3 regions of the Shewanella sp. MF05960 genome follow, and region 1 is predicted to be linked to each of the others. Evidence: predicted binding sites of a transcription regulator. Region 1 holds the regulator's gene; each other region holds the start of a gene.

Region 1 (3,292 bases):
CGTATTGAACAGCTCCAGCATTTACTGGAAGAGTTTCACATTACTCACATTCGCGACAGCCAAGGCATGTCATTGTCTGGCGGTGAACGCCGTCGAGTCGAAATTGCCCGAGCACTCGCTGCTAACCCTAAATTCATTTTGCTTGATGAACCTTTTGCGGGGGTTGATCCGATTTCGGTTATCGACATTAAAAAAATTATCCAGCAGCTAAAAAGTCGTGGATTAGGTGTACTGATCACTGACCATAATGTTCGCGAAACACTCGATGTATGTGAAAGAGCTTACATCGTAAGCCAAGGTAATTTAATTGCCGAAGGAACACCTGAAGAGATCTTGAGCAATCAACAAGTTCGAGCTGTGTACTTAGGTGAACAATTCAAGCTATAGTTAAGTTATATACCCAAACAACCTGAAGATACTCGATTTCAGCAAGAATTTACACGCGTTTAGGCAAGGCATTGATTGCGGTTAATGGTCGTTCCCTTTCCAAAATCAATAACACAGCATGAACGCGTGTAAAACTTGCCCCTTGGGAGTTTCACCGTGTTCCCACTACGTTGTTGCGTTAATTTATAAGGTGCCTACATTACCGCATTAACGCGCCTAGTATTGAAAACACGGTGAAGCTCTGAAACACGTATCTTCAAGTTGATTGGGTATACGCCTTTTAGCCTATCTAATTCATTCCATTGAACGATACCTAAATTGCGTGAAATGTCATTGACGTACGTGACACCCCATTACAGTTTTTCGAGATTGTTATTTTTATGGAAATCATCTAGGGATAAGCGGTAAATGAAAGCGTCACTCCAACTTAAAATGGGTCAGCATCTCACTATGACCCCTCAATTGCAGCAAGCCATCCGCTTGCTGCAATTATCTTCATTGGAGCTACAGCAAGAAATCCAACAGGCGCTGGACTCAAATCCATTGCTTGAAATAGAAGATGAATTTTCTCAAGCTAAAGATCCCTTAAAAGAAAGTCGCGATCAATCAGACACAGACTTCAGTGACAACAGTAATGTGAGTGTCGAAAAAGATACTTCAACCATCGACACCACAGAATCCATCAGTAAAGAAACTATGGACGACATGCCCATGGACACGACCTGGGATGAAGTCTATACCGCCTCACCGATGTCAGGGTCTGGTAGTGCCAGCATGCGTGACGATGATATGCCTTTTCAAGGGGAAACCACCGAAGGCTTATATGAACATTTAGAGTGGCAAAAAAACTTAACGCCATTTTCAGACACCGACCTTGCCATCGCAACAGCCATCATTGACGCAATAGATGAACGCGGCTATCTAACCCAAAGCACTGAAGAAATACTAGAAGCTATGGGCGATGAAAATGTTGAGCTTGATGAGGTTCAAGCGGTGTTAAAGCGAATTCAACATTTTGACCCCGTAGGTGTTGCTGCACGTGACCTTAGTGAATGTCTACTCATTCAACTGTCACAATATGCAGACTCAACTCCGCACATTGAAAATGCGCGAATGCTCATCAAAGATTATTTGGATTTAATCGCTGGGCGTGACTTTAGATTATTAATGCGTAAAACGCGTTTAAAAGAAGATGAGTTACGTGATGCCATTACCTTAATTCAATCTCTTAATCCGCGTCCTGGCTTATTGATCACTGCCGTCGATGACGAATACGTGATCCCTGATGTCACAGTATTTAAAAAGAATGGCCGTTGGGTTGTTGAACTCAATCCAGATAACATGCCTAAAATCGGTGTTAATCAGCAATATGCAGCAATGGCTCGCAGCAGTAAAAACCCATCTGATACTCAGTTTATACGAGGTCATTTGCAAGAAGCTAAATGGTTTATCAAAAGCATTGAAAGCCGTAACGATACCTTGTTAAAAGTAGCCAATTGCATTGTGCAATTCCAACAAGGTTTTTTCGAATATGGCGAAGAAGCCATGAAACCTATGGTATTAAATGACATTGCTGAAGCCGTAGAAATGCATGAATCGACCATTTCGCGCGTGACCACTCAAAAATACATGCACACCCCACGAGGGTTGTTTGAATTAAAATACTTTTTCTCTAGTCATGTCAGCACTGATGATGGCGGAGAGTGCTCATCGACAGCAATCCGTGCATTTATTAAAAAGTTGGTTGCTGCAGAAAACCAGAAAAAGCCGCTTAGCGACAGCAAAATGGCTCAACTACTGGCCGAACAGGGCATAAACGTTGCTCGTCGTACGATTGCAAAATACCGTGAGGCAATGATGATACCGCCCTCAAACCAACGTAAGAGTTTATAAATCACTCAACAATGGAGAAGTGTAATGCAGATCAATTTATCAGGGCATCATGTTGAAATAACCGAATCTTTACGTGAATACGTTCAGGAAAAGTTTTCAAAGCTTGAACGGCACTTCGATCAGATCAATAATGTTCACGTTGTACTCAACGTAGAAAAATTACAACAAAAAGCAGAAGCTAAAGTCAGCCTAAAGGGCGGAGAAATTTTTGCAATGTCAGAACATACAGACATGTATGCAGCAATAGACGCCCTGATAGATAAGCTCGATCGTCAGGTAATTAAACACAAAGAGAAGTATACAAAACACTAACGATGGAACTTTGTACCATCCTGCAGCCGGAATGCACCACCTGTGCCACACCGGGCAGTAAGAAAAAGGTACTGGAACTTATCAGCGATTTAGTCGCTGCCCAGTACCCGACCCTGTCTTCGCAAGAGGTGTTTGAAAGCCTTATCGCAAGAGAAAAAATGGGTAGCACAGGTATAGGTAATGGTATTGCAATACCTCATGGCCGATTAACGACAATCGATCACCCTATTGCGATCTTTGTAAAATGCGAAGAACCCATTTCGTTCGATGCCATCGATAAACAACCTGTCGATATCTTATTTGCATTATTAGTTCCTGCAGATCAGTGCCAACAACACTTAAGCACCTTATCTTCGATGGCCCAAAAACTCAGCGACAAACAAGTACTAAAACAGCTGCGTAAAATCCACGATTCAACAGAACTCTATCAGGTAATTACGGCATGAAACTTGTTATCGTATCAGGACGGTCAGGCTCAGGTAAATCAGTAGCATTAAGAGTACTAGAAGACCTAGGCTATTACTGTGTTGATAACCTGCCATTGCCGCTAATTGGCACCTTATTGGCTCAGTTAAAAGGCAATAATGACCTAGTAGCGATTAGTGTTGATGTGCGCAATATTGCCGAACAAGGCAAAGTGCTTCAAGAACAACTTGAAATACTGCAACCTGATACCGAAATTACCAGTTTTTTCTTAAAC
Region 2 (3,292 bases), on a different contig from region 1:
TAAAGTGATTGAAGTGATCAGTAAAGGTGCTGCGCAAAGCTGGCAAATGGAGAATCGTTATCAAACCATGTGGCAAGGTCAATATGATTTTGGTTTTGCGATTGATTGGATGCGTAAAGATTTAGGCATTGCATTAGATGAAGCTCGCCGAAATGGTAGTCATTTACCGGTTACCGCATTGGTCGATCAGTTTTATTCAGAAGTGCAAGCGATGAAAGGTAACCGTTGGGATACCTCGAGTTTACTGGCTAGGTTAGAAAAATCTAGAAATTAACTTAGACAATATATTCAGTTTACTATTGTTAGCCTCAACATTGATTGGGGCTTTTTTTTGCTTATAAAAACCAATACATAAGGCGTTACTACATTAGGGTTTTCTGGCGTGAAAGTTAATTTAATCACTAAAAACCATCTAGTTACATGATGTAGCGCACATATTCAAACAAGTAAGACTGTTATTATTGCTTAATCTAAATTAATTTTGCTTAAAGTGAATTAATTTACTACTTTTATATTGTCGCTCAATTTTGATTTCGGTCGATATAAAGGGGTGAGTTAATTCTTAAGTAAAGTGTCGTGCTTCAGTGTAAGACCCGTGTCAGATAATAAGAATGCGGGCATACACTAAATTGGAGGAATGAATAATGAGCAACAAACTACTCAGCGCATTGTTTGCGACAGGTTTCGCGGTAATGATGATGTCTTCTGCATCATTTGCTGCTGATGAAACCCTCGCAGAGTTTCACGTTGAAATGGGTGGCTGTGAAAACTGCCATGCTAATGAAGAGCCATCAGCTGATGGTGCATATGAATTTGAACAATGTCAAAGTTGCCATGGTTCACTTGCAGAGATGGATGATACCCATAAAGCGCATGATGGTGCGTTAATGTGTGCAGATTGTCATGCTCCGCATGAAATTAAAGTTGGCGAAAAACCAAAGTGTGACACATGTCATGATGATGGCCGTACTGCTAAATAAGTTGTCCCGCTGATTAAAAATACCGACATTAATGTCGGTATTTTTGTTTCTGGCCTCTTTCAAAAACCGAGAAGTATATATCTAATACCATTGCGCGCTAATAAGTGACTCGCCAGAAATGAATTCCTCAGTAGTTTTATCTGCTTTCTCGCTATTTGAAGGGGGAGCAACCATCAAGCCACAATAGAGATAGCGACGCCTTAATCAAAAACCGCTGGGCGCATTCTGAGTGGTCACTTAATAATGCGGATGGATATCCCTACCTCTTTGTAGGTATTTAATTTCTTTTGTTTTCAAACAGATGCGCGCTTTAAGTGCATGCGTTTGCACTTATGTTGCGCAAATGTAGCGTTGAATACCAGTCTATTTTTCTATTTCTAAGTTAAATCAGTAAGTTAATTTTTTGGCACAGCTTTCGCAGTAATACCATCATGAAATGGTTAATGTGAAAGGGTCAATGTATGTCAATAATCCAATCAAGTTGTGCTTATTGTGGTGTCGGGTGCGGCGTTAGCGTGTCCTCGACTCAAGCCGATTGGGTTGACGTTGATGTGTCTTCTTTAACCTTAATCGGTGATAAACATCATCCTGCAAATTATGGTCACTTGTGTGCAAAAGGTGAGCGACTACTTGACAGTTTAGCGCAACCCAATGTGCTGCGTTATCCTGTTTTACGCTCAGGTAAACCCATTTCGTGGGATCAGGCCAGTTCGTTAATTGCTGATAAATTTGCGCAAACTATCGCCCAGTACGAAGCCAATTCTGTTGCACTTTATCTTTCAGGCCAGTTACTCACCGAAGATTATTATGTAGCAAACAAATTTGCCAAAGGCTATTTAAAAACGGCAAATGTCGATACTAATTCACGTTTATGCATGTCATCTGCTGTGAGTGCTATGCAGCGCGCATTTGGTGAAGATGTAGTGCCAGGTTGTTATGACGATATTGAACATGCCGAAGTCATTGTATTAATTGGTGCGAATACCGCTTGGACTCATCCTGTGTTATTTCAACGGATATTGGCAGCAAAAAAAGCCAATAACACAACGTTAGTGGTTATAGACCCAGTTACAACCGCGACAGCAAAACAAGCTGACCTTCATTTAGCGATTACGCCAGGGGCCGATTTAGCCTTGTTCCACGGTTTGTTAGGCTATTTGGCGGATAATGAACGTGTTAATCATGAATACATTAATGCGCATACCGACGGTTTTGATGTTGTGGTAAGTCACGCCAAACAATTGAGTACAGATCTGCTTGGCCTTGCAAAGCAAGTGGGGTTAACCGAGTCAACATTGAAACAATTTTATCAATTGTTTATTCAACATAAAGCCATACTGACAGCATCATGCCAAGGCGTTAACCAGTCTGTTATTGGCACTGACACCACGAATGCGATTATTAATTGCCATTTAGCCTTAGGGCATATTGGCCAAGCCGGATGCGGTTTTTTCTCATTAACGGGTCAACCTAATGCGATGGGCGGTCGCGAAGTAGGGGGCTTAGCGACTCAACTGGCTTGTCATATGGGATTTTCTCAATCGGAACGTGAACTACTCGCCGATTTTTGGCAGGTCGATACCGTTGCTGACAAAAAAGGTTTAGCCGCTGTCGACATGTTTGATGCCTTAGCTGACGGTAAAATAAAAGCCATTTGGATTATGGGCACCAATCCTGTGGTGTCATTGCCTAACAGTAATAAAATTGCTAAAGCCTTGGCCGATTGTCCTTTTGTGGTGGTGTCTGAAATAAGCCCTGATTCTGATACCGCAAAATTTGCAGACATATTATTACCCGCTCAAGGTTGGTCTGAAAAGTGCGGAACAGTGACCAACAGTGAACGCACAATAAGCCGTCAGCGAGGCTTTATTACCCCAAAAGGACAAAGCAAAGCGGATTGGTGGGCCATAAGCCAAGTGGCGCAAAAAATGGGTTTTCAAGGATTTGAGTTTGACAACAGTGCTAGCGTGTTTCGTGAGTTTGCCGCGTTGTCGGCAAACGTTAAACAGGCATTTCCCAATAAGATATTTGATATAAGCGGGTTAACCGATTTAAGCCAACAAGAATATGACGATTTAAGACCGACTCAGTGGCCAATAGCATCAGCTGAACACATTGGTCAGCAAGGGCTGCGAGTATTTAGTGATGGCGTATTTGCTACGCCGACAGGAAAAGCACAATTCATTTTCCCCGCGAAGACAGTAACGCAAGTGGCTGCAAATGTAGCCAAAAAGGCTAGCGTATTACTTAACAGTGGCCGCAGTCGCGATCAATGGCACACCATGACTCGCACAGGTCATATTGCGAGTCTA
Region 3 (3,292 bases), on a different contig from region 1:
CAATGGCAGGGGAAATATTGCCGTGCGGAAAAATACGAACGCAACACCTTAGACACATCTGTTTACATTTGCAACATACTGTATAACAAAAAACCCCGATAATTGCTTATCGGGGTTGGGTATTTTGCAATACTGAATCGTTTATAAAAACCGACTCATTATAGGCTGTAATACATCTCAAACTCTAATGGGTGAGTAGTACGTGCAACACGCTCAGCTTCACCTTTCTTAATTGCGATATAAGATTGGATGAAGTCTTCACTGAATACGCCACCTTTAGTTAAGAACTCATGATCAGCTTGTAGATTCTCAAGAGCATTTTCTAAAGACGTTGCTACTTGTGGGATCTCAGCCGCTTCTTCAGCAGGTAAGTCATACAAGTCTTTATCCATTGCTTCACCTGGGTGGATCTTGTTTTGAATACCGTCAAGACCAGCCATTAATAGTGCCGCAAAACCTAAGTATGGGTTTGCATGTGGATCAGGGAAACGCGCTTCGATACGACGGCCTTTAGGGCTTGGTACCACTGGAATACGAATTGATGCACTACGGTTACGTGCTGAGTAAGCTAACATAACTGGCGCTTCAAAATGCGGCACTAAACGCTTATAAGAGTTAGTGCTTGGGTTGGTGAATGCGTTCAATGCACGAGCGTGCTTGATAATACCACCAATATAGAACAAGGCCATTTCGCTTAAGCCAGCGTACTTGTCACCCGCGAATAAGTTAACACCGTCTTTTGATAATGACTGATGCACGTGCATACCGCTACCGTTGTCGCCAACGATTGGTTTTGGCATAAATGTCGCTGTCTTTCCATAAGCGTGAGCCATGTTATGAACAACGTATTTTAGAATTTGGATTTCATCTGCTTTTTTAGTCAAAGTGTTAAAACGTGTAGCGATTTCGTTTTGACCCGCTGTAGCCACTTCATGGTGATGTGCTTCAACAACTTGACCCATTTCTTCAAGCACTAAACACATTGCTGAACGTAAGTCTTGTGATGAATCGACAGGCGCGACTGGGAAGTAACCCCCTTTAACCATTGGACGGTGACCTGTGTTGCCATCTGCATAGCTAGTACCTGAGTTCCAAGCCGCTTCTTTTGCGTCGATTTTAACGAAACAACCTGACATATCAGTGCCAAAACGCACGTCGTCGAATAAGAAGAATTCTGGTTCTGGACCAATCAATACGGTGTCAGCGATACCAGTAGACACAAGGTATGCTTCTGCTTTTTTAGCAATTGAACGTGGGTCACGGTCATAACCAGTCATAGTGCCTGGCTCTAAAATATCACAGCGAATAAGGGCTGTTGTTTCTTCGGTAAATGGGTCTAAAACGAATGTTGTTGGATCAGGCATTAATACCATGTCTGATTCATTGATGCCTTTCCAACCTGTGATTGAAGAACCATCAAACATTTTGCCGTCTTCAAAAAAATCTTCATTTACTTGATGAGATGGAATAGAAACATGCTGCTCTTTACCTTTAGTGTCGGTAAAGCGCAAATCAACAAACTTAACTTCTAACTCTTCAAGTTGCTTTAAAACTGATTCAACTGACATTCTTAAGCCTCCGGTAGGGTAAAGGGTTGTCCCTTAATATAATCTTGGTATTCGCCAGATGGTGCATCTGGAAAACGAATTTTCATTTTTACGATTACTGCCATTAAAGCGATAATCATGCCAATTAGTTAACCTTTTGATTTTGTTAATTTTGAAAATATCAAAGATCAACAAAACAAACGCTTCGCACCAATCTTGTGCACCACTATGTTTCAATGTGGTGCAAAAGTCCATTGTGGTGCATATGCAAATTGATAAAGTTTTAGCCACTGTCACATTTGTGTATGACAAGCTTGTTACTATGACTTAAATAAAGGTTTTAACGTGTTTTTTGAGCTCGAGCAAGCTGAAAAAATTGATGTGTTCAAAAATAATCCTATCTACAAAAGCCGTGCTGAAGTAGAATGGCACGCTTTTTTATGGTGTCTATGATTATTCAGTCGCTATAAAGCCCCCTTTTTTTGTTTGCTGGTTTAGAGGTTTATCCGTGTTAGAGAATTTACGTAACATCGCCATTATTGCCCACGTTGACCATGGCAAAACAACCCTGGTTGATAAAATGTTGGCGCAGTCAGGAACCCTTGCATCTCGTGGAGAAGCTACTGAGCGGGTTATGGATTCTAACGATCTTGAAAAAGAACGTGGGATCACCATTCTGGCAAAGAATACTGCCATCCAGTGGAACGACTACCGCATCAATATCGTAGACACTCCTGGCCACGCTGATTTCGGTGGTGAAGTAGAACGTGTTCTATCTATGGTTGATTCAGTATTACTATTGGTTGATGCAGTTGATGGCCCAATGCCACAAACTCGCTTTGTAACCAAAAAAGCGTTCGCTCAAGGCCTTAAGCCAATTGTTGTTATTAACAAAATTGACCGTCCAAGTGCTCGTCCAGATTGGGTTATTGACCAAGTATTCGATTTATTCGTTAACTTAGGTGCCACTGACGAACAGTTAGATTTCCCTATTGTTTATGCTTCTGCGTTAAATGGTTTCGCGACTTTAGATCCAGAAGAAACTAGCACTGACATGACGCCGCTATTCCAAACCATCGTTGAGAAAGTGTCTTTCCCAGACGCAGATGCAGAAGCGCCATTCCAAATGCAAATTTCTCAAATCGATTATAACTCATACGTGGGTGTTATCGGTATTGGCCGTATTACTCGTGGTAGCGTTAAGACTAACCAACAAGTGACCATTATTGGTGCTGACGGTAAGAAACGTAACGGTAAAATGGGCCAAGTATTAGGTTACATGGGTCTAGACCGCACTGAAGTTGAAATCGCTAACGCGGGCGACATCGTTGCTATTACAGGTTTAGGCGAGCTTAAGATTTCTGACACAATTTGTGCAGTGAATGCAGTAGAAGCAATGCCACCGTTAACGGTTGATGAACCAACACTAACGATGACATTCCAAGTAAACACTTCTCCGTTCGCGGGTAAAGAAGGTAAGTATGTAACTTCACGTAACATTCTTGAGCGTTTACAAACTGAATTAGTTCACAACGTAGCATTACGTGTTGAAGAAACAGACAGCCCAGATCGTTTCCGCGTATCAGGCCGTGGTGAATTACACTTATCGATTTTAATTGAAAACATGCGTCGTGAAGGTTATGAATTAGCCGTATCTCGTCCAGAAGTTATTCTAAAAACAATCGATGGTGAGCTATGTGAACCATACGAAACCGTAACAGTTGACGTTGAAGAAGACCATCAAG

What was found. Region 1 encodes sigma-54, which starts transcription at its own class of promoters, with help from an activator protein. Its sites were predicted from a motif close to GTTGGCACGNNNNTNGNNT; they were not measured.
Region 2: the regulator sigma-54 is predicted to act here: its motif matches at 1,383-1,401, upstream of ACROAE_RS04230 (nitrate reductase).
Region 3: the regulator sigma-54 is predicted to act here: its motif matches at 1,675-1,693, upstream of glnA (glutamate--ammonia ligase).

Annotation. Positions count from the first base shown of each region.
Region 1 covers NZ_JBOZPS010000004.1:195,517-198,808, forward strand. Annotated here, with positions in the region: gene lptB (LPS export ABC transporter ATP-binding protein) at 1-387, shown strand, start outside; gene ACROAE_RS05725 (RNA polymerase factor sigma-54) at 796-2,280, shown strand; gene hpf (ribosome hibernation promoting factor) at 2,305-2,592, shown strand; gene ptsN (PTS IIA-like nitrogen regulatory protein PtsN) at 2,595-3,038, shown strand; gene rapZ (RNase adapter RapZ) at 3,035-3,292, shown strand, end outside.
Region 2 covers NZ_JBOZPS010000003.1:186,134-189,425, reverse strand. Annotated here, with positions in the region: gene ACROAE_RS04240 (NAD(P)-dependent oxidoreductase) at 1-274, shown strand, start outside; gene cctA (tetraheme c-type cytochrome CctA) at 645-980, shown strand; gene ACROAE_RS04230 (nitrate reductase) at 1,442-3,292, shown strand, end outside.
Region 3 covers NZ_JBOZPS010000006.1:123,690-126,981, forward strand. Annotated here, with positions in the region: gene glnA (glutamate--ammonia ligase) at 159-1,568, opposite strand; gene typA (translational GTPase TypA) at 2,056-3,292, shown strand, end outside.